Regions from separate parts of the Brevibacterium sp. BRM-1 genome, predicted to be linked through region 2. Evidence: predicted binding sites of a transcription regulator. Region 2 holds the regulator's gene; each other region holds the start of a gene.
What was found. Region 2 encodes HspR, which represses chaperone genes until heat shock. Its sites were predicted from a motif close to AAGTTGAGTCNNNNNGACTCAACTT; they were not measured.
Positions count from the first base shown of each region.

Region 1: BRM1_RS12015 (Hsp20/alpha crystallin family protein) is a predicted target of HspR. The motif match lies at 4,015-4,039, and genes of this name have one in related genera.
Region 3: clpB (ATP-dependent chaperone ClpB) is a predicted target of HspR. The motif match lies at 4,028-4,052, and genes of this name have one in related genera.

Region 1 is NZ_CP113788.1:2,725,072-2,734,863, forward strand. Features, by position in the region: partial or broken gene BRM1_RS11995 (transposase) at 1-21, shown strand, start outside; gene BRM1_RS12000 (general stress protein) at 301-780, opposite strand; gene BRM1_RS12005 (hypothetical protein) at 1,710-2,801, shown strand; gene BRM1_RS12010 (IS3 family transposase) at 2,863-3,780, opposite strand; gene BRM1_RS12015 (Hsp20/alpha crystallin family protein) at 4,113-4,487, shown strand; gene dnaK (molecular chaperone DnaK) at 4,523-6,388, shown strand; gene BRM1_RS12025 (nucleotide exchange factor GrpE) at 6,407-6,958, shown strand; gene BRM1_RS12030 (DnaJ C-terminal domain-containing protein) at 6,962-7,834, shown strand; gene BRM1_RS12035 (chaperone modulator CbpM) at 7,831-8,142, shown strand; gene clpB (ATP-dependent chaperone ClpB) at 8,133-9,792, shown strand, end outside.
Region 2 is NZ_CP113788.1:1,897,655-1,907,446, forward strand. Features, by position in the region: gene BRM1_RS08255 (hypothetical protein) at 1-24, shown strand, start outside; gene BRM1_RS08260 (N-acetylmuramoyl-L-alanine amidase) at 92-1,717, opposite strand; gene BRM1_RS08265 (hypothetical protein) at 2,027-2,605, shown strand; gene BRM1_RS08270 (hypothetical protein) at 2,639-2,803, shown strand; gene BRM1_RS08275 (heat shock protein transcriptional repressor HspR) at 3,025-3,471, opposite strand; gene BRM1_RS08280 (DnaJ C-terminal domain-containing protein) at 3,477-4,553, opposite strand; gene BRM1_RS08285 (nucleotide exchange factor GrpE) at 4,742-5,425, opposite strand; gene dnaK (molecular chaperone DnaK) at 5,425-7,305, opposite strand; gene BRM1_RS08295 (hypothetical protein) at 7,572-7,922, opposite strand; gene BRM1_RS08300 (hypothetical protein) at 7,919-8,275, opposite strand; gene BRM1_RS08305 (NAD(P)-binding domain-containing protein) at 8,490-9,308, shown strand; gene BRM1_RS08310 (purine-cytosine permease family protein) at 9,535-9,792, shown strand, end outside.
Region 3 is NZ_CP113788.1:2,573,516-2,583,307, forward strand. Features, by position in the region: gene BRM1_RS11340 (enoyl-CoA hydratase) at 8-832, opposite strand; gene BRM1_RS11345 (YbfB/YjiJ family MFS transporter) at 905-2,134, opposite strand; gene BRM1_RS11350 (Na+/H+ antiporter) at 2,327-3,988, shown strand; gene clpB (ATP-dependent chaperone ClpB) at 4,107-6,794, shown strand; gene BRM1_RS11360 (septum formation family protein) at 6,884-7,747, opposite strand; gene BRM1_RS11365 (exodeoxyribonuclease III) at 7,791-8,576, opposite strand; gene BRM1_RS11370 (SDR family NAD(P)-dependent oxidoreductase) at 8,638-9,477, shown strand.

The sequences.
Region 1 (9,792 bases), 830 kb from region 2:
TGCCTCGGACGGTCCCGCGGGTGATTACCTGGGATGCCCCTGACAGAGGGTCTTGGGGACGAAGCTGTCGGGGTCCACTGCAGGCAACTGCGGGGATCACGCTCGGCAGAGCCGAGCAGGCTCCCGGTTGGTGGTGACAGGCACGCCGACGTCCCTGCTTCCCGGCGAGATCCGCTCCTGAATCCGTTCCAGCGGTGAGTGTCGGGGGAGCGCAGAGGGCCACGGCCCTCAGCACTTACTCGGGCGTGGGCCAGCACCCGGTCCGGGCCCGGGCCCGGTCCGGGCCCGGGCCTTTGGCGGTCACGTCGTGGGACGGCTGGCGTCGAGCTTGGCCTTGGCCGCCTCGACGTACTCGGCCTCCACAAGAATCTCGTAGGAGGACGCCTCCAGGCCCTGGACGCTACTGAAGTCCCGGCGCCCGCCGGTGGCCGCGTGGCCCAGCAACCCGAAGATCAGCCCCCACACCGCGCCCAGGAGTACCGCCCACAGGATTACCGACAGCCACCCCACGACCGTGAAAAGACCCAACAGCAAGCCAATGAGCAATCCCAGCCAGGCTCCGGAGGCGGCCCCGTACAGGGCGGCCTTGCCGTAGGTCATCCGCCCGGTGACCTGCTCAACCAGGCGCAGATCGGTGCCGACCAAGCGCACGTGCTCAACCGGGAACCCGGCGTCGGAGAGTCGATCGACAATGCGCTGAGCCTCCGCATAGGAGGGCACTGTGCGCAGGACCTGGTAATGAGCCGAAGCAGCGGGTGGAAGAGGGGAGTGATGGGACATGATTATCGTTTCCTGTTCGTGGTGACGATCCGACCCGGACGGTGGCCTGCACCCGGGGTTGCCAGGCACCTGGGTCGGGAGTGGACGGAAAGTTAGGAAGAGAAATCGCGGAACAGTCCGGGCACATCAGCAGCCCTGGCCTCCCTTCCTCCCCCTCGGTATCGGCCGTTCAGCCGCGGTGCCTGCGATCTTCGTGGACTTCTGCCACTGGCTCCGACTCGGCATCGGAGCCCGAAATCACCAGCACCCCGTCGGTGCAGGTGGCGGTAGAAAGACCCGAACGCATCAAGGTCCTTGCGCATCAGCTCGGCCACGGCCGTGGCTCCTCTCCGGGTCCTCAGCCCCGTCCCCGAGCCCGTCGGTCCGTGGTGGACCAGCGACGGGCCCGCTCTCAGGGCCTTACAAGGTGTAGCGGACCTTACCAGTATAAGCATAGTTATCTCTGCAGTAAACGCCCGGCCCGTCTTCGGCGCCTCGTGCCACACATGCCTTCCCGCTCGGGTTGCGGCGGGCTATAATTCGCCTTTCACGTGCCCGGCTTGCCGTCTTCGGAGCTGGGCCTTGACACCCCTGCACCGGGTACCCCCGCATCAGTACCGCACCTGCCGCTGGGCAGTCGATGCATCACCTGTCCGAACGGAATCGACCGGCCCCACGCTGACCACTGCTCCCACACCGCCGAAGCACTTCAACCGATCCGTCACTGCAGCATCATCGAGAAGCCGTCCTCGACACCGGCAGGTCCCGGGCCCGCTGGCTGTTATGTCTTCGCGCTGGCGGCGTCGGCGGGGAGAGGATTTCGCAGTGAGCAGCACCGCTCTTTCCGGGATCGAGGCGACCACCGAATTCGGCCTGCGGTGCTGCACGAAACCTTGGGGGCTCCATCGAGCCGGTGGCAATCCGGCCCGTGGTTGCCTCATCATGGAGCGGTGACTGCTAAGCGTTCCCGATCCACCGCCGATCCTGCCGAACCCATTTCCGATGCCGAGCTGCTCATCGGCCTGGTGGTCTCACCATCCCTGAGTGCGGTGCTCGGCCCCGAGGTCACCACCTCGGTGCACAAGATTTTGGTGCAGCGGTATCCGGGAGTGCGCTGGCAACTGAAGGTGGCCGAAGACCGGCTGGTCGATCCGCCCACCGAGACCTTGGACCTGCTGGAGGCGGCCCGAAACCGCGTGCTGGAGGAGAACTGGGATTTGGCCGTGGTGCTCACCGAGATCCCCCTGAAGACCGGCCGACGTCCGGTGCTCACCCAGCTCAGCCCCGTGCACGGGGTAGGACTGGTCTCCGTCCCAACCCTGGGACCCGTGCACGTGCGGCAGAAGGCGCAAGAGACCACCGTGCACGTGGTCGGGCAGCTCCTGGGCTACGACGCCGAAGACCGCAACGCCCAGCGGGATCTTGCTCGAAGAGCCCACCAGCTGTCCACCGATCTCGACGAACGCCCGGACGACAACGTCGTGCAGTTCACGGCCCGAGTGCTGAGCGGCAACGTGCGGTTGCTGCTGGGCATGATCCGCGCCAACCAGCCTTGGGCCTTCGTGGCCCGGCTCTCCCGGGCGCTGGTCGTGGCAGCGGCCACCGGCATGCTGACATTGGTGGCCTCGGACCTATGGATACTGGCCATGGCCTACGGGCCGGTGCGCCTGGTCCTGCTGGCGGTGATGGCGATCGGGGCGGTGAGTGCCACCCTGATCCTGGGAGCCGACTTGTGGGAGCGCCCACGGCGGCGAGCCCAACGTGAGCAGGTGATCCTGTTCAATTTGGCCACCACCGCGACCGTGGCCATCGGGGTTGTGGTGTTCTACCTCGTCTTATTCATCCTGTCCTGGGTCGGCGCGCTGCTGCTCATCGACGAGCAGGTACTGGCCGGTGTCGCCGGTCACCCAGTGAACGCTTTGGACTACGCGAAGATCAGCTGGCTCACCGCCAGCCTGGCCACCGTGGGCGGAGCACTAGGAGCTGGACTGGAGGACGAAGATGTGGTGCGCGCCGCTGCCTACACCCGGCCCAGCACCTGACACAGCCCCAGCACAGAAGAAACTGAAACATCTACGCGTTGAGGCCACGTCTATGCAGGTGTCATTGCCGGTCGCGATGTGAATCGCCCCGGGTTTGTGAGAGGCTCGCAAGTGCCGCGTCGGCGGGTGCCGGTGCGGGGTGGTTGTGATGGTAGGTGTCCTCGAGCTCGACGGGCGGGATCATGCCGATCTCGCCGTGCAGCCGCCGGTGATGGAACCAGTCGATGTATTCCGCGGTCGCGATCTCGAGGTCGTCGATGTTCTTCCAGGGCCCGCGGTTGCGGACCAGTTCAGCCTTGAACAGCGAGTTGAAGGCCTCGGCCAGGGCATGGTCATACGAGTCGCCGGTGGAGCCGACCGAGGCGGCCGCGCCGGCCTCGGCAAGACGCTCGGTGTAGCGGATGGCGACATACTGAACGCCCTTATCGCTGTGGTGCGTGAGCCCGGAGACGGCCTGGCCTGCGTGATCGCGGGTCCAGATGCCCATCTCGAGCGCGTCCAGCGCGAGGTCCGTCCGCAGCGACTTCGACAGCTGCCAGCCGACCACGCGGCGGGAGAACACATCGATGATGAACGCGGCATAGACCCAGCCGGCGAAGGTGCGGCAGTAGGTGATGTCCGCGACCCACAACTGGTTCGGAGCGGTCGCGGTGAAGTCACGTTCGACCAGGTCAGGACGATTATCCGGGCCACGACCGGAGATCGTGATGCGCGGGCCCTTGGCCCGGCTGACCCCTCGCAACCCCGCGCCGCGCATGAGCCGCTCGACCGTGCAGCGCGCGATGACGACGCCCTCGCGGCGCAGCTGGGCGTGGACCTTCTTCGCCCCGTAGACGCCGAAGTTCGCCGCATGGACGCGGTGGATCTCGACCAGCAGTTCCTCGTCGCGTAGTGCTCGCTTCGAGGGTGGGCGGGTCTTGAACGCGTAGTACGTGCTCGGCGCGATCTGCGTGCCCGCTGCGGTCAGCGTTCGACAGATCGGCTCGGAGCAGTGGCTCGCTGAGCGCGACGGCGCGGTGGTGGGGCTGAGCCCTGTGGACGCGCAGGTCTGGAAAGCGGGTCAGGCTCCGTTCGTCAGGCGAATCACTTGCGAAATGCCTACGTGGGGCCCAGTCTGGTACCAGAACGACGCAGCTCTACCGCGCGTTCGCGCTTCTGCTTGGACCACATGGTCCGGGTGGGGTCTACACGTTCGACCGTCGAACAAGCATGGCAGTGGAGTTATAGCGACTCAGCGTAAATGGGGGGGGTGGTGAGATGGTGACCTCATGTGCGGACCTGCGCATCGCTCAGCAGATGGATCCGCGCTCGATGTCGGTCGATCTGTCCCGAGAGGGCGACGAGTACGTTCCTGAGGCGAACCTGCCAGGCATCGACTCGGAGTTTATCGAGCTGGGTGGGCGGCCAGCCGCTCACCGTCCGCGCGGTCAGCGGCCCAGTCCGCGACCGCCGGCGCGAAGTGGTTCACCGCCGAACGGCCCCCACGGGCAATTCATGCGGCTGCTGGGACTGGCACCCGGCATCGACAGCGACAGCGTCACCGCCAGCTGCGACCTGGGCGTCCTGCGGGTGGTGATGCCCATCGAGCAGCCCGCCGTCCGGAAAGATCCCCCTGAAGCAGCCTGCTTCCTGACTCCGGGCACTCAGCCCTGCGCCGATCCTGGCGCGCTCTTTGACGAACCCTGAAACGTGTCTCACGCGACAAGAAAGGAACAATCATCATGGCCAAGGCAGTAGGAATCGATCTGGGAACCACGAACTCCGTTATCGCCGTCTGGGAGGCTGGCGAGGGGAAGGTCATCCCGAACGCGGAGGGAGCCCGCACTACCCCGTCGGTGGTCGCTTTCACCGAGGACGGTGAACGGCTGGTGGGGCAGCTTGCCCGCCGGCAGAGCATCCTCAACCCGAAGGGCACCATCTCGTCCGCCAAGCGGTTCATCGGCCGGTCCTTCGACGAGATCAAGGAGGAAGCCAACGCCGTCGGCTTCGACGTCGTGGAAGGCCCCAACGGCGAAGCACGGTTCAACATCCGCGGCAAGCAGTACGCGCCGGAGGAGATCAGCGCCCAGGTGCTGCGCAAGCTCGTCGACGACGCCAGCAAGTTCCTCGGTGAGAAGGTGACCGAGGCCGTCATCACTGTTCCCGCCTACTTCAACGACGCCCAACGCACCGCGACCAAGGACGCCGGACGCATCGCCGGGCTCGAGGTGCTGCGCATCATCAACGAGCCCACCGCCGCCGCACTGGCGTACGGAATGGACAAGAAGAACCACGAGACCATCCTGGTGTTCGACCTCGGTGGCGGCACGTTCGATGTCAGCCTCCTCGACGTGGGCGACGGGGTCGTCGAAGTGCGATCCACCGCCGGTGACACCCACCTGGGCGGCGACGACTTCGACCGCCGGCTGGTGGACTACTTTGCCGACGAGTTCAAGAACGAGAACGGCATCGACCTGCGCAACGACCCGCAGGCGCTGCAGCGACTGTTCGAGGCGGCCGAGAAGGCGAAAATCGAGCTCAGCTCGGTGTCCCAGACCCAGGTCAGCCTGCCCTTCATCACCGCCGACGCCAGTGGGCCCAAGCACCTGACCATGACCGTGAAGCGGTCCAAGTTCGAAGACCTCACCGCTGACCTCGTTGAGCGGTGCCTCGGTCCGGTGCGTCAGGCGATGACCGACGCGAAGATCGGCGAGAACGATATCGACGAGGTCATCCTCGTGGGCGGTTCCACCCGCATCCCCGCTGTCCAAGCGCTCGTCAAGCGGCTCACCGGCGGCAAGGAGCCGAACATGACGGTGAACCCCGATGAGGTGGTCGCTGTGGGCGCCGCCATCCAGGCGGGCGTCCTCAAGGGCGACGTCGACGACGTGCTGCTGCTGGATGTCACCCCGCTGTCGCTGGGTGTGGAGACCCGCGGTGGCGTGATGACGAAGATCATCGAGCGCAACACCACCATCCCCGCCCGACGCAGCGAGGTGTTCTCCACGGCCGAAGACAACCAGCCGTCGGTGGAGATCGTCGTCCTGCAGGGCGAGCGGGAGATCGCCGCGGACAACCGGGTGCTGGGCCGGTTCGAGCTCACCGGCATCCGCCCCGCTCCTCGCGGTGAAGCGCAGGTCGAGGTCACCTTCGACATCGACGCGAACGGCATCCTGAACGTGACGGCGAAGGACAAGGACACCGGCACCGAGCAGGGCATCACCATCAGTGACACCTCGAATCTGGACCAGGGCGAGATCGACCGGATGATCAAGGAAGCCGAGCAGCACCGGGCTGACGACCAGGCGCTGCGCCAGGCCGTGGACGCCCGCAACGAGCTGGACTCCGCCGCCTACCAGGTCGAGCGGGTACTGCGTGAGCTCGGCGACGCTGCACCGGAACACGAGCGTGCCCGCGCGGAGCTGCTCATCACGCAGGCCCGCGAGGCAGTGCAGAACAACGTCGGCGAGCAGGAAGCGAAAGAGCGCACCGGCGAGCTGCTGCAGGTTGCGCAGTCCCTTGCTGCGGCCCGCGCGAACGCCAGCCACGCTGAGCAGCCCGCTCAGGACGACGAAGACGACGTCGTCGACGCCGAATTCGACAAGTAGCACGGAGGGAGGATCGCGATGGTCGAGGGGCAGAACGAGGAGCAGAACGAGGACACGCGGGCCGTGGACCTGCTGAACGACGACCTCACCGACGTGTCCCCGGAGGAGATCCGCGCCGCGCAAGCAGCGGTCGCCTCCCAGTTGGAGACGGCCGAGGACCGGTGGCGCCGGGCGGCGGCGGACTACGAAAACCTCCGCAAACGAACGGCGCGCGAGATCCAGACCGTCCGCGAGCAGGAGCGGCGGCACACCGCCAAAGCCTTCTTGCCTGTCGTTGACGGGCTGGACCGGGCGCTCAGCTTCGGGGTGGACCTTGACGAGGGCGTTCTGGGTGGCATGCAGTCCGTCCGGGCGCAGGCCGCTGATGCGTTGCGCGCACTCGGGTACCCCGAGATTGTCACCGACGGTGCGGAGTTCGACCCGCAGCTGCACGAGGCGGTCTCGGTCGTCGAGGATGCCAGCGTCCCGCCGCGCAGCATCCTCGCCGTCACTCGCTCCGGGTTCGGAACGCCTGAGCGGATGCTGCGACCGGCTGCGGTCGTGGTCACCCGCAAGCCGGAGGAGGAGTAGGAGATGGCGGAGGATCTCTACAGCGTGCTGGGGGTCTCCCGGTCGGCGGATCAGAAGGAGATCCGCCGCGCCTACCGGGAGAAGGCCCGCAAGTTCCACCCGGACGTCAACAAGGCCCCGGGGGCGGAGGAGACCTTCAAACGGATCAGTGAAGCCCACGATGTGCTGTCGGACCCGGAAACGCGCTCACAGTACGACCGGTTCGGTGAGAACTTCCGGCAGTACGCCGCCGCGGACGCGGCTCGCTCCTCCGAGCAGCCGCGCCGCAGCGGCGGCACCCGATACACGTGGAGCGGGGGCGGCGCGCAGAGCGTGAGCTGGGAGGACCTCTTCGGGGGCGGCTTCGGTGGTTTCGGTCGCGGCGCCGACCAGACCGCGGAGCTGGAGATCACCGTCGAGGAGGCCTACCGGGGCGGGCGGCGCACGGTGCAGGTCGCGTCCCCGTACGGCGGCGCGCAGGAGTACACCATCGACATCCCAGCGGGCGCTGTCGACGGGCAGCGGCTGCGGATCGCGGGCGCCGACGGACAGGACGGGGACCTGCTGGTCACGCTGCGCGTGAAGGACAGCAAGCGGTACCGGCTCAGCGGCGCGGACATCGAAACGGACCTTCCCATCTCACCGTGGGAGGCGGCGCTGGGCGCGGATGTCAGCATGCCCACCCCCGGCGGCCCGGTCACCGTGCACGTTCCGCCCGGCTCGTCCACTGACAGGCGGCTCCGCCTGCGCGGGCAGGGGATGCCGCGCAGGGGACAGCCGGGAGACCTGTATGCGCGGGTGAAGGTCGTCGTTCCCCGCACTCTCAGCAAGAAGGAGAGGGAGCTGTTCGAACAGCTCCGCGACGAATCGTCGTTTGATGCTAGGAGAGGATCATGACCTCACATCACCTGCCCGTCCGTGTCGCCCGGGCCGACCTGGCCGCGACCGCGGTGGCCGCAGGTATCCACCCGGATACGCTGCGGAAGTTCGTCGAGCTGGGGCTGGTCACCGCCCACGTCGACACCAGCGGCCGGCTGTGGTTCGCCCGTACCGTCCCCGCCCGCGTGCACACCATCGTGCGTCTGCACTCCGATCTTGCCGTGAACTACGCCGGCATCGCACTCGTGCTCGACCTGCTCGCCCGCATCGAGCAGCTCGAGCAGCACCGGACCATCCGACTCGAAGGAGACACCCCATGGACATGAACTCACTCACTCAGAAGTCGCAGGAAGCGCTCGCCTCGGCCCAGAGCATCGCGGTCCAGGCCGGTCAGATCGAAACGGACGAGGAGCATCTCCTGCTCGCACTGCTGCAGCAGGAGGAGGGGCTGGTTCCCCGACTGCTGCAGACAGCGGGTGCTGACGTGGAAGCGGTACGCGCCGATGTCGAAGCGGAGATCGCCCGCAAGCCCAGCGTCTCCGGGTCCTCCCCGCAGACCGGTCAGGTGTACGTGAGCCGCAGCCTCACCTCCACCCTGGAACGGGCGGAGCGGGAGGCAAAGCGGCTGAAAGACTCCTACATCTCCGTGGAGCATCTCGTTCTGGCCCTCGTCGACGACTCCTCCAACCGTCCCGCGTCCCGCGTGCTGCGCGGGCACGGTGTCACCCGGGAGAGCTTCCTCAGCGCACTCACCAAGATCCGGGGCAACCAGCACGTCAACTCCGCCACCCCCGAGCAGACGTACGAGGCGTTGGAGAAGTACGGCCGTGACCTGGTCGCTGACGCCCGGTTGGGCAAGCTTGACCCGGTCATCGGGCGTGATGCGGAGATCCGCCGGGTCATCCAGATCCTCTCCCGCAAGACCAAGAACAACCCCGTCCTCATCGGCGAGCCCGGTGTCGGAAAGACCGCCATCGTGGAGGGCCTTGCCCAGCGGATCTTGAGTGAGGACGTGCCCGAGGGCCTTCGCGACAAGACCGTGTTCTCGCTGGATCTGTCTGCCCTGGTCGCCGGCGCGAAGTACCGGGGCGAGTTCGAGGAGCGAATGAAGGCAGTTTTGGCGGAAGTGAAGGCAGCGGAGGGACGCATCCTGCTGTTCATCGACGAGCTGCACACCCTGGTGGGGGCGGGAGCCACCGAAGGGGCGATGGACGCCGGCAACATGCTCAAGCCGATGCTCGCCCGCGGGGAGCTGCACCTCATCGGTGCCACCACCCTCGATGAGTACCGCAAGCACATCGAGAAGGACGCTGCCCTGGAACGCCGGTTCCAGACGGTGATGGTCGAGGAACCTGACGTGGAGGACGCGATCTCCATCCTCCGCGGCCTGCGCGAACGGCTGGAGGTCTTCCACGGTGTCCGCATCCAGGACAGCGCACTGGTCGCTGCCGCCGTACTGTCCCACCGGTACATCACCGACCGGTTCCTGCCCGACAAGGCCATCGACCTCATCGACGAAGCCTGCGCGCGTCTGCGAACCGAGATCGACTCAATGCCCGCTGAGCTCGACGAGCTGACCCGGCGGGTGACACGCCTGGAGATCGAGGAAGCGGCGCTGTCGAAGGAAACGGACACTGCCAGCAAGAACCGGCTGGAGGAGCTGCGCCGGGAACTGGCCGACCTGAAGGCGGAGGCGGACTCCAAGCGCGCCCAGTGGGAGGCGGAGCGTCAAGCGATCCGCAAGGTCCAGGAGCTGCGCGGTGAGCTGGAGCGGCTGCGGCGGGAGGCGGAGGAAGCGGAGCGCTCCTACGACCTCAACCGTGCCGCTGAACTGAGGTACGGGGCTATCGCTGACGTGGAACGACGCCTGCGCGCCGAGGAGGAGCGTCTCACCTCCAAGCAAGGCGGGCAGCGGCTGTTGCGGGAGGTGGTCACGGAGGACGAGATCGCCGAGATCGTCGCAGCATGGACGGGGA
Region 2 (9,792 bases):
ACCCGCCGCCGCACCAGCAAGTAAGCACCACAACGCTACAGGGGCGGTGGCCGTCGGATGACGGCCACCGCCCCTGTAGCGTTGTGCGCGGTTACTTCACGGCCTTGACCTTGTTGTTGTAGGCGATGACGGCGCGGCCCTTCTGCCACACCATGCTGCCGCCCTGGAAGTCCTGGCGCGCCAGGCCCTTGACCTTGCGCTCGACCCCCTTGGGGTAGCCCAGCTTCGACTTCTCGTAGCCCAGCTTGCGGTAGGCGGTGAGGAATCCGCTGCGCACGGGCTGGACCTTCGTGGCCTTGCTCCAGCTCAGGGTGGCCTTCGCAAACGTCTGGCGCGCGCCGCCGCTGCGCAGGCGGTTCGCCTCACGGCCCTTCGGCATGCCGATCGTGACCGTGCCGTTGTGCGTGTAGTAGTACGTGCGGATGGCGCCTGCGATCGCGTGCTCGGGGCCCGCCTTCTTCGCGCTCGCCGCCACCGACTTCCGGATGGAGGGCAGCATCGCGTAGAACTTGGTGCCGGGGCAGTCGGTGTAGGACGTGTCGCGGTGGCCGAAGATCGTCGACTTCGTCACGACGGTGCCCGCCTTGTACTTCACCGTGTCGCCCTTGGCCGCCTTGAGCTTGACCTTGCCGCCCGGGTTCCAGCCCCACTTCACGGCCTGCCAGGTGGCGATGCGCTTGACGGACTTCACCGCGGCCGAGGTGGGCTGGCGGGAATTGAACGTGCCCATGACGGAGACGCCGAACGTGTGGGTGTTGAAGCCGCTGGCGTGCGCGCCCACGACCGGGCGGCCACTGTACGGGGCGCCGCGGCGGCCCTCGTAGATGGTGCCGTAGCGGTCGACGAGCATGTTGTAGCCCAGGTCGCACCACTTGCGGCCCTTCGTGTGGAACTCGAGGTAGCCGCGCAGGATGCCCGGCACCTGGGAGCGCGAGTAGTTCGTCGCACCGGAGGTGTGGTGGATGATGAGCGCCTTGTTCACGTCCGTCGTGTCCGCCTTGCAGCGCACGAGCTTCTCGTTCGCGCCCCAGCCGGCGCGGGTGACGATGCGGCCCAGGTTGGGGATGTTCGCGGACTTCGCGGCGACGTTCTGCACGCCGGCGCCCTGCGCCGTTGCGCTCTGGGCTGCCGCGCCCTGCACCACCGAGGCGTTCTCCGCCGTGGCCCCCAGTTCGCCCTGCGACGTGTCCGCGGCGGCGGAGGGGTCACCGGCCGCTGCGGCATCCGCACCCGAGGTGGGGGTCTCGAATGCCTCGACCGCCAGGCTCTTCGTCGCGGCGGCGGGCTTGGCGGAGCGCACCTGGACCTGCTGGCCGGCGCTGAGCAGAAGGGGCTCGGTACCCTCGACCGCGCCGCTGCCCTCGGCCGAGGAGCTGTCCGGCCCGCCGCCGTCGTCGGCGGGCATGTCCTTCCAGGCGCCCCAGATGCCGTGCTCGAGCACGCGGTACTGGCTGCTGGGGTCGCTGCCCTTCCACGTCACGCCCATGACCGTGAGGTCGTTGGCCTTGACGGTGACGGTCTTCTTGGGAGTGGTGTGAGTCGTGTGCCGCTTGACGGCGGGGGCGCGGTTCGCGCTCGCCGCAGCCGAGGCGCCGCCCAGGTCGGCGTTGACCGGGCCGGTGGTGAGCTGGGGGCCGGGTGCGGCCACGGCGGCCGGTGCCAGCAGCGCCGCGCTCGCCGTGCAGGCGACCGCGGCCAAGAGGATGGTGGATTTCATGGAGTGTGGGGTCCTTCGGTCGGCCGACCGTGCGGGCGAAGCCGAGCGGACAGCAGGGATGGGCGGGGAGCGCTCCCCCGAAGTCGACTGAGAGTCGAGTGGGAACTCTTGCAGATTATGGTGTGCAGCCCGGAGCCGACAATCCAGGGGAACGCCCCGAGATAGATCGTTGCCATTTCGTAATTTATCGCCGTGCCACCGCAACACAACCGCGGCCCCATTGCCGCTCAGCAGGTGTTACGTTCCGACCACGGATTCCGAATTCCGTACATCAACGAGTCGCCCGACTCCCTCTCCCCCAGGAGCACCATGAAGATCCCTGCGCTCTTCGCAGCCGCAGCACTCGCCGCGACCGCCCTCATCGCCTCGACGCCGGCGTCTGCCACTACCCACGCAACACCATCGAAGATGGACTCGAAAACACACAGCCCGCACGCATTAGCAGGCAAGAAGAAAAAACCTGCTTTAAAGCAGCTCACCAAGGGTCCGCTTTACTCTTCTAATGCGAGAAAAGGGGTGCGCTTTGAAGCGAGCAATCTCAAACCGAAGGCCAGAGTGCGACTCTGCACGGTGATTGTAACTAATGACGTCAGCTCATACTGCACTAAACCGGTTCGAGTAAGCGCCTCTGGTAAAGCTATGTACAAAATTAGCCTTTCCACGCCCGGTCCGCACGAGATGCATATTGAGATCATGGGGTTTGACGAACTCGGTTACGAAGAAACAATAGATTCATTCTATTTTGCACGTAGCGTGCCGATACTAGACGATTTTAAGGGTGCAAAACTCACAGTTTCGCCAAAAGCGCTTCGCGCAAAGAGCCTTCGTGGCGCAAGGCACAAGCCAATCGCCAGGTTAAACAAGTCGAACTACGATGCAGGTGACTAGCGCTTCACGATTCGCAAAAGCGGCAGCAAGAAGGTGATCGCGAAGCGCACGATCCGAAACGACGGTTTCCTTAAGCCCGCCTATCGTATTACCAAGCGCGTCGCGCGACTGATGTCGAAGAAACCCGGCAAGTACATCATCACGCTCACCCCTGATTACGCGCGTCAGACCAAAACGACATTCACTGTCAAACGCTGAGGGAGAACACCGCGTGCTGACAGGAGTCGTGCGGGGCGGCCCCGGGTAACACAACGGCCGGGCAACCATGAGAATGGTTGCCCGGCCGTAGTCACTGTCCGTGGTCGAGTCAGCGGTCGCGCTCACCGCAGCGAGCCCTCCCGAGAGTCTGGTGCGGGCGCCGCCGCTGGCGTTGCTGCACGCTTGGCATTCAGCAGGACCAGCCTCGCAATGTACCGCCCCTACTGCCCGGCCGCCTCCCGCAGCGTCCCGGCCGGCATGAGCGCCCCGGCAAACCCGGTGCGCCGGCGCTGGCGACCGTGGACGATCGAGACGACGTCCCCGGAGGTGCCGGCCGCGAACACGCGATCGGCACCCGAAGGGCGCTCGCGCATCCCGCGCAGCTGAGCGCTGAGCGCACTGGCTCTGCGCTGGGCGCGGCGCACCTCCTCGCTGAGCTCGAGGATCCGGCGGATGCCCGCCAGGTTGATCCCCTCCTCCTGGGAGAGCTGCTGGATGAGGCGCAAACGGCGGACGTCCTCGGCGGAATAGCGCCGTCCGCGGCCCGCCGCGCGCTTGGGCGTCACGAGGCCCATCCGGTCGTACTGCCGCAGCGTCTGCGGGTGCATGCCCGCAAGCTCCGCGGCCACGGAGATCACGTAGAGGGCGGCATTCTCGTCGATCTGCATCGCACTCAGCTCGCCTTCGCCTTGCTGTAGAGGTCCTTCCTGGGATCCTCGCCCTCGGTCGCCTTCGCAAACGCCTCGACGGCCTCCTTGGCCGCGTCGTCGAGCTTCTTCGGCACGACCACCTCGACGGTGACGAGCAGGTCGCCGCGGCGGGCCTTGCCCTCGATGCCCTTGCCGCGCACGCGCAGGACGCGGCCGGACGGGGTGCCCGCCGGGATCTTCATCTTCACGGTGGGCCCGTCCAGGGTAGGCACCTCGACGGTGGCCCCCAGCGCGGCCTCCGGGAAGGTCACCGGCAGCTCGAGGCGCAGGTTGTCCCCGTCGCGGGTGAAGACCGGGTGCTTCTCCACGTGGACGGTGAGGATGACGTCGCCGCTCTCCCCGCCGTTGGGGCTGGCCTTGCCCTTGCCCTTGAGCTTGATCTTCTGGCCGTCCTTGACGCCCACGGGCGTGCGCACGGTCAGCGTCTTGCCGCTGGGCATCTTCAGGCGCACGCTCGCGCCCTTGGCCGCCTCGGTGAAGTTCAGCGTGGTGGTCGAGCGGATGTCCCCGCCCTTCGTGGGGCCGGTCGAGTACCCGCCGCCGAATCCACCGCCGGAGCCGCCGAAGCCGCCGAGCAGGTCATCGAGGTCGAACGGCACCTCGCCGCCGCCGTAGCCCTGCTGGCCGCCGCCGAAGCCACCTCCGAAGCCGCCGCCCGAGGTGCCCGGGTAGCCACCGCCGCGTGTCGTGTAGCGCGTGCGGCCGCCCCCGCCACCGCCGAACAGGTCGGAGAAGACGTCTTCGAACCCGCCGCCGCCGGCGCTGCCACCGGAGCCGGCGCTGAAGCGCGCCCCGGAGCCCATGGCGCGGACCTGGTCGTACTGCTTGCGGGTCTCCGGATCGGCCAGGACCTGATTGGCCTGGCTGATCTCCTTGAACTTCTCCTCCGCGGCCTTGTCGCCGGGATTCGTATCCGGGTGGTATTTCCGGGCGAGCTTCCGGTAGGCCTTCTTGATCTCCTGTTCGGAGGCGTCCTTGGAGACTCCGAGGGTCTTGTAGAAGTCCTTCTCGAACCAGTCGTTCTGAGGTCCGGCTGTCACCTGGCACCCCCTTCCTCAGGCATAGCGCCCAATCAGTGCTGAAAAATCTGCTGTCTGCTGCTCACGCCGTTCGGTGTGCCCCACGCGTGTGCGGCTGCTGCGCTCACGGTTCCGGGAGGCGCCCCCGCTGGGGCGCTGCCCGGAACCGAGACCGCGTCCGGGACGGCCGAACCGCCCCGGACGACCGCTCATTCTGCGGGCTGGGAGACTCCCACGCGCGCCGCGCGCAGGACCCGGTCGCCCAACCGGTAGCCCGGCTGCATGACGGCGAACACGGTGGGCTCGCCGACTTCGTCGCTGGGCTGCTGCATGAGGGCCTCATGGATGTTCGGGTCGAACTCCTCGCCGACCTCGCCGTACTGCACGAAGCCCGCCTTCTCCAGGGCCGCGCGCAGCTTGGCCACGTGCGACTCGAAGGGGCCCGTGACGTCGCCGTTGTCGGCGGCCAGCTTGACCTCGTCGAGCACCGGGATGATCGCCTCGGCGAACGAGGCGGCACCGGCGGCGCGCGCCTTGTCCTGCTCCCGCGCCGAGCGGCGGCGGTAGGCCGCGTACTCGGCGTTGAGCCGCTGGAGGTCGTCGAGGTACTTGGCGGCCTCCTCGCTCTGCGGGGCGGGGGCGTTCTCCGGATCCAGCGCGGAGGCGTCATCGGGGATGTCGACGCCCAGGTCCGCAGCGTCTGCGGCCCCCTCCGCGGCCGAGGCGCCGGCCGGGCCAGCGCCCGCCCCCGCCTCGGCCTCGTGCGGCTCGCGGACCGCGCCGGAGTCCGGGTCGACCCGGCGCTTGTCGCTGAACGAGAAGCCCTGCGCGGCCTGGTCCTCCTGGTTGCCCTGGTCTGACTGGGGGCCGTTCTCGGGATTCTCGGCGGTCATTACTTCTTCCCCTCGTCCTCATCGTCGACGACCTCGGCATCGACGACGTCGTCGTCGGAACCGGAATCGGCATCGGAGGCTCCGGCGCCGCCCTGGGCGCCGTCGGCCTGGCCCTCCTGCGCGGACTGGGCCGCGTAGAGCGCCTCGCCGATCTTCGACTGGCTCTCAGTGAGCTTGTCCGCCGCGGCCTTGACCGCGTCGTCGTCATCGCCCTTGAGCGCTTCCTTCAGCGCCTCCACATCGGCCGTGACCTGGGACTTGACGTCCTCGGGCAGCTTGTCGCCGTTGTCGGTAACGAGCTTCTCCGTGGAGTACGCCAGGTTCTCCGCCATGTTGCGCTGATCGGCGGCCTCGCGCTTGGCCTTGTCCTCGGAGGCGTGCTCCTCGGCCTCGCGAACCATGCGGTCGATGTCCTCCTGCGGGATCGCGGATCCGCCGGTGATCGTCATCGACTGCTCCTGGCCCGTGCCCTTGTCCGTGGCGGACACGTGCACGATGCCGTTGGCGTCGATGTCGAAGGACACCTCGATCTGCGGCATGCCGCGGGGGGCCGGCGCGATGCCGGTGAGCTCGAACGTGCCAAGCGGCTTGTTGTCGCGGGTGAACTCGCGCTCGCCCTGGAAGACCTGGATCGACACGGACGGCTGGTTGTCCTCGGCCGTCGTGAACGTCTCCGACTTCTTCGTGGGGATGGGCGTGTTGCGTTCGATGAGCTTCGTCATCACGCCGCCCTTGGTCTCGAGGCCCAGCGACAGCGGGGTGACGTCGATGAGCAGGACGTCCTTGCGCTCGCCCTTGAGGACGCCCGCCTGGACGGCCGCGCCGATCGCGACGACCTCATCCGGGTTCACGCCCTTGTTGGGCTCCTTGCCGCCGGTCAGCTCGGTGATGACCTTCGTGACGGCCGGCATGCGGGTCGAACCGCCCACCAGCACCACGTGGTCGACATCGGAGACCTTGACGCCCGCATCGCGCATGACGGCCTCGAACGGGGCCTTCGTGCGGTCGAGCAGGTCCTTGGTCAGCTCCTCCTGGAACTTGGCGCGCGTGAGCGTCTCGTCCAGGTGGATGGGGCCGTTCTCGCTCATGGACAGGTACTGCAGCGAGATGTTGGTGCTCGTCGCGGACGAGAGCTCCTTCTTCGCCTGCTCAGCGGCCTCCTTGAGGCGCTGCAGCGCGGTGGTGTCCTTCGACAGGTCCACGCCGTAGTTGTCCTTGACCTGCTTGATCAGCCAGTCGACGATCGCCTGGTCCCAGTCGTCGCCGCCGAGCTTGTTGTCGCCGCTGGTGGCGCGCACCTGGATGGTGGAGAAGTCGTCATCGTCCTTGCCGACCTCCAGCAGGGACACGTCGAACGTGCCGCCGCCCAGGTCGAAGACGAGGATGAGCTCGTCCTCCTTGCCGCGCTCCAGGCCGTAGGCCAGCGCCGCGGCGGTGGGCTCGTTGATGATGCGCAGGACGTTGAGGCCGGCGATCTGGCCGGCGTCCTTCGTCGCCTGGCGCTGCGCGTCGTTGAAGTACGCGGGCACCGTGATGACCGCGTCGGTCACCGGCTCCTGCAGGTACTCCTCCGCGTCGTGCTTGAGCTTCTGGAGGATGCGGGCGGAGATCTCCGGAGCGGTCAGCTCCTTGCCGCCCAGCTCCGTCTTCCAGTCCTCGCCCATGTGGCGCTTGACCGACGAGACGGTGTTCTTCACGTTCGTGACGGCCTGGCGCTTGGCGATCTCGCCCACGAGCGAGTCGCCGTTCTTGTTGACGGCAACGACGGACGGGGTGGTCCGGCTGCCCTCTGCGTTTGCGATGACCTTCGGCTCGCCGCCCTCGAGGACCGCGACGACGGAGTTCGTCGTACCGAGATCGATGCCAACTGCACGTGACATGTAATGCTCCTTCGCTTGAGTTCTTCAGTCGAGTCGCTGGCGTCCGTGCGGCTGGCCGCACGCCTTGAGTGCCATCGGCTCAAGTCTTGTCGCTTGCTCCCCGGGCTGTCAATCCCCGGGACGCAGACTTGCGTACACCTGACTCAACTTTGCTGCGCGGGAGATTATTCCGGTCGAGCGGAAAAGTTTTCCACAGGCTGCGGAGGTGCGGGCCGGGCCGCAACACCCGCGCGGCCACGCCGCTGCCGCCCGGAGCTGGGCGTTGACTACCGCTCCGGCGCCTGCGGCCGGAACCGCGGCCGCGACACCACGGCCATGCCGATCCCCAGTACGCCGATGCCCTCGACGATCAGCGGGACCGCCGTGGCGAGGAAGACGAGCGGATCGCCATCGGCACCCCCACTCCGCCCGCTCGCGGTGACGAGGGCCCAGCACTCGAGGATCGCGCCAAGTGCCACGGCGCACCCGCCCACGAGGCCGGCCACCCGGCCGGCCCCCTCGCTGTATCGGGCCGCGAGGACGATGGCGAGCCCCGCGGCGGCGAGGATGAGCAGCGCGCGGACCACCGCGAGGCCGGCGGGGAGGAGGAGAAGCGCCCCCCAGCCCGCGCCGCTCACCGCGCCCACCCCGCAGCGGGCCGCCGCTGCGCTTCGGGCTGCGGCCGGCCGAGCAGGGAGAACGCGAGCAGGGTCAGGCCGACGATGACCATGGCCCCCGTGCACACGATGAGGACGACGACGAGGCCGAGGAGGTAGAAGAGCGCGGAGGCGCGCAGGGGGCCGGCTGCCAGCAGGGAGAAGACGATCATCGCGCCCTGCCCCGCCGCCAGGAGTGCGGCGCCCCACGCGGCCAGCAGCCGGGTCCGCCCGCGGGCGCGCACCAGGGCGAGGACCATGACCGTCAGCGCGCAGAGCACGAAGAAGATCCGGCCCACCAGCCCGGAGTAGTCGAGGAGCACATCGGCGCTCACCTCGGCGCCGCCTGAACGGCGCGGTCCGTGCAGTGCGCGGGCGGTGCGGCGAACATATGGCCCCCTTCGGCCGGTCGGCGTCCGAGCGCAAGCCTACGGAACGCGCCGCCGCCGCGGAACTCCCAGCGGCGTCCGGCATTGACACCACACGCCCCGCTGCCAGAGCATCGCCCCATCGAGGGTGCTCGCAGCACCTCAGACCGAGGGGACGCGCATGACTCGCACACCGGCACCGGCAGCGCCCCCGCCCGTCGGGAGCGCGCTGCGCCTGGGCATCATCGGCACCGGCGAGATCGCCGCGGCACTCGTCGACGGGCTGGGCCGCGGCGCCCGCCCCACCGCCGCGCTCCGCGTCGCGCTGTCCCCGCGCGGGGCACGCCTGAGCGCGGACCTGGCCGAGCGGCATGCGTTCGCACACATCGGCGCATCCAACCAGGCCGTCGTGGACGACTGCGACATCGTGCTCCTCAGCGTCCGCCCGGACGCGGCCCGTGAGGTCCTCACGGGCCTCACGATCCCGGACGACCGGGTGGTCATCAGCGCGATTGCGGCCACGCCGCTCGAGCGGATCCGCCAGTGGACGGGCACCGGGCCGGCTCTTGTCCGCTCGATCCCCATGCCCGCAGTGCGCTCCGGTGAGGGCCTGACCGCCGTCTTCCCGGACCACCCCGCCGCCCGCGCGCTCTTCGACCGCGTGGGCTCATGCCTCGTGCTGCCGGACGAGGAGGCGTTCGCCACGCTGTCCACCGCGAGCGCCGCCCTGTCCTCCCACTTCCACTACCTCAGCGCCCTCGCGGCCTGGCTGCGCGGCGCAGGGATCGACGAGTCGACCGCCGAGCGCTACGTGCGCGACCTCTTCGGCGCGGTGGGCCCCGCCCTGCGCACGCAGGCGCCGCTGGAGCGCATCGCCGCGGATCACGAGACGCCCGGCGGCCTCAACGAGCAGCTGCGCGAGCAGTGGTTCGACACGGACAACCGCGCGGCTCTCGACGCCGCGCTCGATGCCGTGCACCGCCGCATCCGAGGCGCCTGACACGCCCACTCCGCCCCGGCCGCGCGGCCACTGTCACAGGACCTCCGCGCAACCGTTGCGAAACCGTCACACCCCCGATGAATCGCAGGCAAACCTGACCGTTAGGATCATCTATGTGACTGCAATCACAAGTGATTCGGCTGCCCAGCCATCCCCGGAATCCCCGCAATCCGCCGGTTCTTCAGGTCCCCCGGGCCCGCGCGCTCCCCTCCTCGAGTCCACCGGCATCGAGATCGTCACGGACGCTCAGCGCACCGCCCGGCCCCACCACCTGTTCTGGCCGTGGTTCGCGGCGAACGTCTCCGTGTTCGGCATGAGCTACGGGTCCTATCTGCTGGGCTTCGGGATCTCGTTCTGGCAGGCGAGCATCGTCGCCGTCGTCGGGATCGTCGTGAGCTTCGCGCTCTGCGGCCTCGTGGCCATCGCCGGCAAGCGCGGCTCCGCGCCCACGATGGTCCTCTCCCGTGCGGCGTTCGGCGTCGAT
Region 3 (9,792 bases), 680 kb from region 2:
CCTCAGGCTACGGCGTGGCCGCAGCCCCGCGGTGCTGCCACACCGGTGCGCGCTTGTCGATGAATGCGCCGATGCCTTCCTGCGCATCGCCCAGCCCCGCATTGGCGGTCATGACCCGGGCCATCTGCTCATAGGCCTCGGCCGTGGGCAGCTCCGCCTGCGCGTAGAACGCGCGCTTGCCGAGCGCGACCGTGGCCCCGGAGGCGCTGGCGACCTGCGCGGCGACCTCGTGCGCGCGCGCCTCGAGCTGCTCGGCCGGCACGACGTGGGAGACGAGGCCGTGGACCAGGGCGTCCTGGGCGCTCAGCGCCTCGCCGGTGAGGAGCATGCGCAGGGCCGTCTTGCGGTCGACCGCCCGGCTGAGCGCCACCATGGGCGTTGAGCAGAACAGGCCGATCCGCACGCCGGGCGTGGCGAAGGACGCGCCCTGTGCCGCCACGGCCAGATCGCAGGTGGCTGCGAGCTGGCACCCGGCCGCCGTGGCCAGCCCCTGCACCCGGGCGATGACGGGCTGGGGGATGCGCTGGATGAGGAGCATGAGCTGCGCGCAGGTGTCGAAGAGCTCCTGCGCCGCGCTCTCCGGGGCTCCGCGCAGCTCCGCCAGGTCATGGCCCGCGGAGAACACCGTGCCCGTGGAGGCGAGGACGACGGCCCGGCACTGCGGATCCGCGGCCACCCGCTCGAGCGCCGCGGTCAGCGCGCGCATCATGGGCAGGGACAGGGCGTTGCGCTTGGCCGGGTCGTTGAGGGTGAGCGTGGTGATGGGGCCCTGGGCGGCCGTGGCCACCAGGTCCTGTGCCGCCGCCGAGGCGCGGGCCGGGTTCTCGTCCATGTCCCCAGTGTGCCCCAGGTCACGGACACGGCGGACGCCATGGCCAAACGCCCTGGTGGGGGCGGCGGCGCATCAGCGCCTGCGGCCCTCGGCCCACGCCAGTGCGGCGGCCGCGGCGATCGTCACCGCCGCGATGCCGAACGCCCAGCGGTAGCCCGCGGGCCCCGCGCCCAGCAGGGGCGCGACCACGAGCGGGCCGGCGATCTGGCCGAGCCCGTAGACCGTGACGAGGACGGCCGCCGAGTTCCGCGCACCCAGCTGCCGGCCGCGGGCCAGGGACAGCTGGGCGATCGCCATGAACGTGGCACCCAGGGCGGCGGCCGCCGCGAAGCCCGCGACCGCTCCGGGGGCAAGCGCGGGCAGCAGCGCGCAGCCGAGCTGGACCGTCAGGGCGGCGACGAGCAGCCGCTGGAGGGTAAAGCGCGCTCGCAGGCGCTCCCACACCGGGGTCGAGGCGATGACGCACGCCCCCACCGTGACCCAGACGAGGTTGCCCAGCAGCAGGGCGGGGCTCAGCCCCGGGCCCGCACCGGCCCCGCCCGCAGGCCCGGCGGAGGCCTGGACGGCGGCCACGAGGAACGTCGCGACGATGATGTAGCCCATGCCCTCGAGGCCGTAGGAGGCCGCCAGCAGCCACATGCGCACGCGCCCGGCGGGCGCCCCGGGGGAGGGGGACAGGGCAGCAGAGCCCGCGGGCGATGGCGCGGAGGCCGGCGCCGGGCCGCGCGGGGCCGCCCGCGGCGGAGCGTCGGCCGCGCGCTCGGCGAGGCCCGGGTGGAGCGCGAGGAGCCCGAGGATCGCGGTGAGCCCGGCCGCGATGAGCCACAGCCGCGCGCTGCTCAGCCCGGCCGCGCGGCCGGCGATGACGAGGCAGCTGGAGGCCGCGATACCGGCCCCCACTCCCGCGAACCCGCGGGCCAGGCGCGCACTGGACCCGATCGCCCGGGAGCAGTGGACGAAGACGATCCCGCTGGCCAGCCCGGCGGCGAACCGCAGCAGCCACCACACGGGCACGCTCGCCGCGCCCAGCTCCAGGGCCATGGCCGCCTCGCTGGCCACGATGGCGAGGAGGGAGGCACGAAAGAGTCCGCGGTGGTCGCCGGTGCGCGGCACCGCGATGGTGAGCGCCGCGCCGGCGAAGTAACCCAGGTAGTTGGCCGCGGCGATCGCAGCCCCCGCGGCCGGGGCGAGCCCCGTGTCCGCGCCGATGAGCGGCAGCAGCGGGGTGTAGACGAAGCGGCCCACGCCGATCGCGGCGGCGAAGCCGGCGGCGATCGACAGCGTCTTCCCCCGGCCGGCCATGGCGCCACCCTAGCGCCGCCGCCCGGCCCGCCCGCCCGCGGGCAGTCCACCCGGGCGCCACCCTAGCGCCGCCGCCCGGCCCGCCCGCCCGCGGGCAGTCCACCCGGGCGCCGCCCGCCCGCGGACACCGGCCCGTGGCCGGCCGGCCTTTGCCATACTGGAGCGGAAGAACCGAGGAGGCCCGGCGTGGAGATGATGATCCTGCTCATCGTGTTGGGCATGGGCACGGTGCTCGTGGTGGGCGTGGGCGATCGCCTGCGGCTGCCGTGGCCGGCGCTCATGGTCTTCCTCGGCGCCGCGGTGGCCCTCATCCCGGGCCTCGAGGTCATCGAGATCGACCCCGATCTCATCCTCCCCCTCTTTCTGCCCCCGCTGCTCTTCGCCACCGCCCAGCGCACCTCCTGGACGATGTTCCGCAGCCGCTGGCGCACCATCCTCTTCCTCGCGGTCGGGCTGGTCGGCGCGACCGTCGCCGTCGTCACCGCCACCGCGCTGTGGCTCATCCCCGGCATCACCCTCTCCGCCGCGATCGCGCTGGGCGCCATGGTCGCGCCCCCGGACCCCGTGGCCGTCGAGGCGGTCTCCGGGTCCGTCTCCCTGCCCCGGCGCATCCTCCAGGTGCTCCAGAGCGAGGGCCTGTTCAACGACGCCGCGGCCCTCGTCGTCTTCCAGTTCGCCGTGGCCGCGACGATGGAGGGCTCCCGGGTGGACTTCGGCCAGCTGCTCCTCAGCTTCGTGGTCTCCGCGGTGCTCGCGGTGGTCGTCGGCCTCGTCCTCTCCCTGGGCCTGCGCGTCCTCCTGCGCTTCACGCAGAACAGCGTCGCGCGCTCAATGGCCCACCTCGTCCTCCCGTTCGCCGTCTACCTCGTGGCCGAGCACGTCAACGCCTCCGGCGTCATCGCCGTGGTCGTCGCGGCGCTGGAGATGCGCCAGCACGACGATGCGGAGCAGGTCGAGGAGCGGCTCATGCAGAACGCGACGTGGGAGGTGCTGGAGATGCTCATCACGGGCGTCGCCTTCGGCCTCATCGGCCTGGAGCTGCGCATCACCCTCATGGGCACGGACGCGAACATCGTCCAGGCGATCGTGGGCGGCCTCGTCATCTCCGCCGTCATGCTCGTCACGCGGTTCGCGTGGCTGTTCGCCGGCACCTACCTCATCGACCCGCGGGCCCAGCGGGGCCGGTCGTTCGCGGACTACCTCAAGGGCACGGTGGTCATGACGTGGGGCGGCATGCGCGGACTGGCCACCCTGGCGCTCGCCCTGTCCCTGCCGTACACGACGGACGACGGCAGCCCCTTCCCGGCCCGCACGTCCATCCTCATGGTCGTCGTCGCCGTGCTCGCCACGACGCTGCTCGCCGCCGGCCTGACGTTCCCCGCGCTCGTCAACCGCCTGGGCCTGACGGGGGCCAAGGAGCACGCGCAGGAGGCGCGGATCGCCGCGCGCGCCCGGCGCGCCTCGCTCAGCGCCCTCAAGCACGCCCCGGACGTTCCCGAGGAGGTCCGCGAGGAGCTGCGCAAGCGCATGCACCAGCTCGAGGGCCGGCTCGCGGGCGAGGACGAGGAGGGGCAGCGCACCGGCGCCATCAAGCAGCTGCAGCAGTACCGCGGCGCCTTCAGGCAGATGCAGGCGCTCTCGCTCAAGGCCGCCCGGGCCGAGGTGCTGCGGGCCCGCTCCGAGCGCGGGGTCGATCCCGCGGCCGCCGATCAGGTCCTCCACCGGCTCGACCTCCAGACCGCCCTGCTCGACCAGCCCACGGGAATGCTCCCGCTCGTGCGCGAGCGGCCGGAGAACTGGCCGCAGCCGGGGGCCGCGGGGGGTGGCGCGGGCGCCGCGCGCGAGCAAGACTGAGGGCAGCACGAGCGCGCAGCCTCCGCAGCACCGGTCCAGAAGTTGAGCGGAATAGACTCAAGTCTGGCGCGTTGTACACGGAGAAGAGACTTATTCGCACGTCAGAAAGGAGTCCACCATGGACGCCAAGCTCACTTCGAAGTCGCAGGAGGCGATCTCGACGGCCGTCAAGGACGCGGTCGCCCGGGGCAACTCCCAGGTGGAGCCCGCCCACATCCTCGCCGCCCTGCTCAGCCAGAAGGACAGCATCGCCGCGGCCCTCGTCACGGCGCTGGGCGCCAAGACCCAGGACATCGTCGACGAGGCCCAGCGGGTCATCGCCGGCCTGCCCGCCGCCTCGGGCTCGTCGGTGTCCCAGCCGCAGCTCTCGCGCTCCGCACTCGAACTCGTGAATAACGCGGAGAAGGAGATGGAGGCGCTGGGCGACCAGTACCTCTCCACCGAGCACCTGCTCATCGCCGCGGCCTCCGACACCGGCGAGGTGGGCCGCATCCTCAAGGCCGCCGGCGTCACCCGCGATGCCCTCCTGCAGGCGCTGCCGGAGGTCCGCGGCGGCAAGAAGGTCACGAGCGAGAACCCGGAGGACACCTTCCAGTCGCTCGAGAAGTTCGGCGTCGACCTCACGGAGCAGGCCCGTGAGGGCAAGCTCGATCCCGTGATCGGCCGCGACAAGGAGATCCGCCGCGTCGTGCAGGTGCTCTCGCGGCGCACGAAGAACAACCCGGTGCTCATCGGCGAGCCCGGCGTCGGCAAGACCGCGGTCGTCGAGGGCCTGGCGCGGCGCATCGTCGCGGGCGATGTGCCCGAGTCGCTGCGCAACAAGACGCTCATCAGCCTCGACATGTCCGCGATGGTCGCGGGCGCGAAGTACCGCGGCGAGTTCGAGGAGCGCCTCAAGGCCGTGCTCGAGGAGATCAAGGACTCCGACGGCCAGGTCATCACGTTCATCGACGAGATCCACACGGTCGTGGGCGCCGGCGCCACCGGCGATTCCGCCATGGACGCGGGCAACATGCTCAAGCCCATGCTGGCCCGCGGCGAGCTGCGGCTCGTGGGCGCCACGACGCTCGACGAGTACCGGGAGAACATCGAGAAGGACCCCGCCCTGGAGCGCCGCTTCCAGCAGGTCTACGTGGGCGAGCCGAGCGTCGAGGACACGGTCGCGATCCTGCGCGGGCTCAAGGAGCGCTACGAGGCCCACCACAAGGTGACGATCTCCGATGGCGCCCTCGTGGCGGCCGCCGCGCTGTCCAACCGCTACATCACCGGCCGCCAGCTGCCGGACAAGGCGATCGACCTCATCGACGAGGCCGCCTCGCGCCTGCGCATGGAGATCGACTCCGCGCCAGTGGAGATCGACGAGCTGCAGCGCTCGGTGGACCGCCTGAAGATGGAGGAGATGGCGCTCGCCAACGAGTCCGACGACGCCTCCCGCGAGCGCCTCGCGCACCTGCGCGAGGACCTGGCGAACAAGCAGGAGGAGCTCGCCGGCCTCAACGCGCAGTGGGAATCGCAGCGCGCGGGACTCAACCGCGTGGGCGAGCTGAAGAAGAAGCTCGACGACCTGCGCTCGCAGGCCGAGGCCGCGCGCCGCAACACGGATCTCGCGGAGGCCTCGCGCCTGCTCTACGGCGAGATCCCCGCTGTGGAGCGTGAGATCGCCGCCGCCGAGGCCGAGGAGCAGCCGGAGGACAAGGAGAAGGACAAGGACGCCAAGCCCATGGTGGGCGACCAGGTCACCGGCGATGACATCGCCGAGGTCGTCTCGTCCTGGACGGGCATCCCCGCGGGCAAGCTCCTGCAGGGCGAGCGGGAGAAGCTGCTCTACGCGGAGGAGTTCCTGGGCCGCCGGCTCATCGGCCAGCGCGATGCCGTGCACTCGGTGGCCGATGCGATCCGCCGCTCGCGGGCCGGGGTCTCCGATCCGGACCGCCCCACCGGCTCGTTCCTGTTCCTGGGCCCCACCGGCGTGGGAAAGACTGAGCTTGCGAAGTCGCTCGCGGAGTTCCTCTTCGACGACGAGCGCGCGCTCATCCGCATCGACATGAGCGAGTACGGCGAGAAGCACTCGGTCTCGCGCCTCGTGGGGGCGCCCCCCGGCTACGTGGGCTACGAGACCGGCGGCCAGCTCACCGAGGCCGTGCGCCGGCGCCCGTACTCCGTCATCCTCCTGGACGAGGTGGAGAAGGCCCATCCGGACATCTTCGACATCCTCCTCCAGGTGCTCGACGACGGCCGCCTGACCGACGGCCAGGGCCGGACGGTGGACTTCCGCAACACGATCCTCATCCTCACCTCGAACCTGGGCTCGCAGTTCATGGTCGATGCGTCCATGGACAAGGAGGAGAAGGAGCGGGCGGTCATGGACATCGTCCACCAGTCCTTCAAGCCGGAGTTCCTCAACCGGCTCGACGACATCGTCATGTTCGAGGCGCTCACGACGGAGGACCTCGCCCACATCGTGGACCTGCAGATCCAGTCCATGCAGAGCCGCCTGAGCGACCGGCGGATCACGCTGCGGGTCAGCCCGGCCGCCTCCGAGTGGCTGGCGATCGAGGGCTACGATCCCGCCTACGGCGCGCGCCCGCTTCGCCGCCTCGTCCAGCGCGAGGTGGGCGACCGGCTGGCCAAGGAGATCCTCTCCGGGGAGATCCACGACGGCGACACCGTGCTCGTCGACCACTCCGGCGGTGCCACGGACGTGGGCCTGAGCGTGACCGCCACGCGCGGGGAGGACAGCCAGGAGGGTGCGCAGTCCGACGAAGGCGATGACGGGGTCGTCGACGCCGAGGTCGTCGACGACTGAGCCGAGCGCCCAGCGCAGGCCCAGCGCAGCGAGCGGCGGGGCGCCGATCGGAAGATCGGCGCCCCGCCGCTCGCTGAGTGCGGGCCGGCTCAGGAGGCCGGCAGCAGGTTCTCGTCGATCTTCTGGCCGTCGCCGCGGGTGACGAGGCAGACGATGGCGCGGCTCTCCGCGTTCTGCCAGCCGGCCTCGTTCGGGGCGCTGAACTGGCTGATGTAGTTGCCCCCGGCGGCCTTGGAACTGTCGACGGCGCCCTTGGCCTGCTTGCTGCAGAAGCTCGTGGCCTCCTGCTTGAGCGCCGAGGAGCCCGGGTAGGAGCTCGTCGCCAGGGGCTTGGACCCGTAGACCTGGCCGTAGTGGGGCTGCGTGCACTCGATGCGCTCCACCGTCTGCACGCTGCCGGGCTTCTCCGCGATGCAGTCGCCCACCTGGAGCGCGCCGAGCGCCACGGTGGCCCGGCCGGAGCCTCCCGCGTCCGAGGCGCCCTCGTCGGAGTCGCCGCCCTGCCCTGCGCTCGGGCCGGTCCCCGCCTGCGGCTCGTCACCGGACGGGCCGCTCAGGGCGCGCACCGCGGCGAGGCCGCCGCCGGCGACGAGGCCCAGGACGATGACGCCGGCGATGACGAGCATGGCGATGAGCCCGCCGCGGCGCCTGCGCGGGCCCGCGGGGGGCAGGCCCGCGGCGCCTCCGGGCGGGTAGGCGCCGTAGGGCTGCTGCTGATAGCCGCCCTGCTGCGGGTAGGAGCCCTGGTGGTAGCCGCCCTGCTGCTGGAAGCCGCTCTGCTGCTGAGAATGATCCTGCTGCTGAGAGGGATCCTGCCGGTAGGAGGGATCCTGGCGGTAGGAGGGTTGCGGCCCGGGGCCGGGCCCCTGTCCCGGAAAGCCCGGTGCCGCCGAGGCGGGCGGCGGGCCCTGCGGGTAGCGCGGCTGGCCGTCGGGGCGGGGAGGCTGGGTCATGCCCCGAGCCTACGGGGTGCGCCCGCGCGCGGGGAAGGCGGCGTCAGTCCGCGTAGTCGACGATGACCGGGGCGTGGTCGGAGGCGCCCTTGCCCTTGCGCTCCTCGCGATCGATCCGCGCATCGGCGACCCGCTCGGCCAGCGCCCGCGAGGCGAGCTGGAAGTCGATCCGCATGCCCTGCTTCTTGGGGAAGCGCAGCTGCTGGTAGTCCCAGAACGTGTAGGCGCCCGGCGTGTGCGCGCGGGTGACCTCGGCAAGCCCCGCGTCGAGGAGCGCCTGGAATGCGTCGCGCTCCGGCTGCGAGACGTGCGTGGCGCCCTCGAACTCCGCCATGTCCCACACGTCCTCGTCGCGCGGGGCGACGTTGAAGTCCCCGCACAGCACCAGCCGGGCAGCGGCATCGGCCGCGAGCTCCGCGGCCACCGCCTCCCGCAGGCGGTCGAGCCACGCGAGCTTGTAGGCGTAGTGGGGGTGGTCGAGCTCCCGGCCGTTGGGCACGTAGAGCGAGTGGACCCGCACCCCGGCGCAGAGCGCGGAGATGGCCCGCGCCTCGGCGGCGTCGTCCTCGCCCCAGCCGGGCATGCCCTCGAAGCCGATCCGGGCGTCCGCGAGGCCCACGCGGGAGGCGATGGCGACGCCGTTCCACTGGTTGAGCCCGTGGAAGGCGACCTCGTAGCCGCGCGAGTCGAAGACCTCGCGGGGGAACTGGGAGTCCTTCGCCTTGAGCTCTTGGATGGCGAGCACGTCGACGTCCGAGCGGTCGAGGAAGGCCCCCACGCGCTCGGCTCGGGCTCGGATCGAGTTGACGTTCCAGGTAGCGATGCGCACGCTGCCGACTCTAGCGGACGGCGCCTCGCGCCCGCCTCGAGCGCGCGCCTACGCTGGGCCCATGGACACAGCCCCCAAGGACACAGAGCCCCTGGACACGGCCGCGCCGCGCGAGACGGCCCCGCGCGCGCTCATCACCGGTTCGACGAGCGGGATCGGCGCCGCATTCTCCGCGCAGCTCGCCCAGGAGGGCTATGACCTCGTGCTCGTCGCCCGCGGCGCTCAGCGGCTCGAGGCGCAGGCCGCGCAGCTGCGCGAGCGCTGGGGGATCGGCGCCTCGGCGGTGCCCGCCGACCTGGCGACCGAGGCGGGCATCGCCGCCGTCGCGGAGGTCATCGACGCCGAGCGGATCGACGTGCTCGTCAACAACGCGGGCTACGGGCTGGCGAGCTCCGCGCTCGAGACCCCGGTGGCCGAGCTCGCCGCGATGTCGACGGTGCTCCTGCGCGCCGTGCAGGTGCTCTCGTGGCATGCGGCCCGGCGGATGCTCGACCGCGGGCGCGGCGGCATCGTCACCGTCACCTCGCTGGCAGCGCTCACGACCATGGGGGAGTACGCGGCGGACAAGGCGGCCGCCACCGTCTTCACCGAGAGCCTCGCCGCGGAGCTCGCGGGCACCCCGGTCACCGCCACGGCGGTGCTGCCGGGCTTCGTCGCCACGCAGTTCCACGCGGCCATGGGCGCGCAGCGGCCCACCTTCCCGCGGCTCGCGTGGCTGCGTCCCGAGCAGGTGGCGCGCGAGGCGCTGGCCGCCGCGCGCCGCGGGGCCGTGACCTGCGTGCCCGGCGCCCAGTACCGGGTCCTCGCGGCGGTTGCCCCGCTGGTGCCCCGGCCGCTCGTGCGCTGGGCCAGCGCCGGCTTCGGATTCGACCGCGCCGCGCGCGCCGCCCCGGTCTCATAAGCGGCAGGGGCGCCTGCTGCTCCGCGGTGCTCGCACGGGCAAGGGCGCCCTGTGCAATCCCCGCCCTGGCGGGCCGCAGGGAGCCCTGTCCGGCCGTCGGACGTGACGGAAACGTGACGCTGCAGACTTGTCCGATTATTGAGATGGGCCGTAGGATAGGGGCATCCGTCCGGTGGGGATCGGGCGGATAATGGGCGTATGGGGATGCGTCCAGGTACTCGAGGGGAGTGCCGCGAGGCCCGAGTGCAGCGTTCGCGCCGCTCGGGCCTCTTCCCATTCCCCCGCGCGCTGCCCGCAGGGGCCCCATAGGATTGG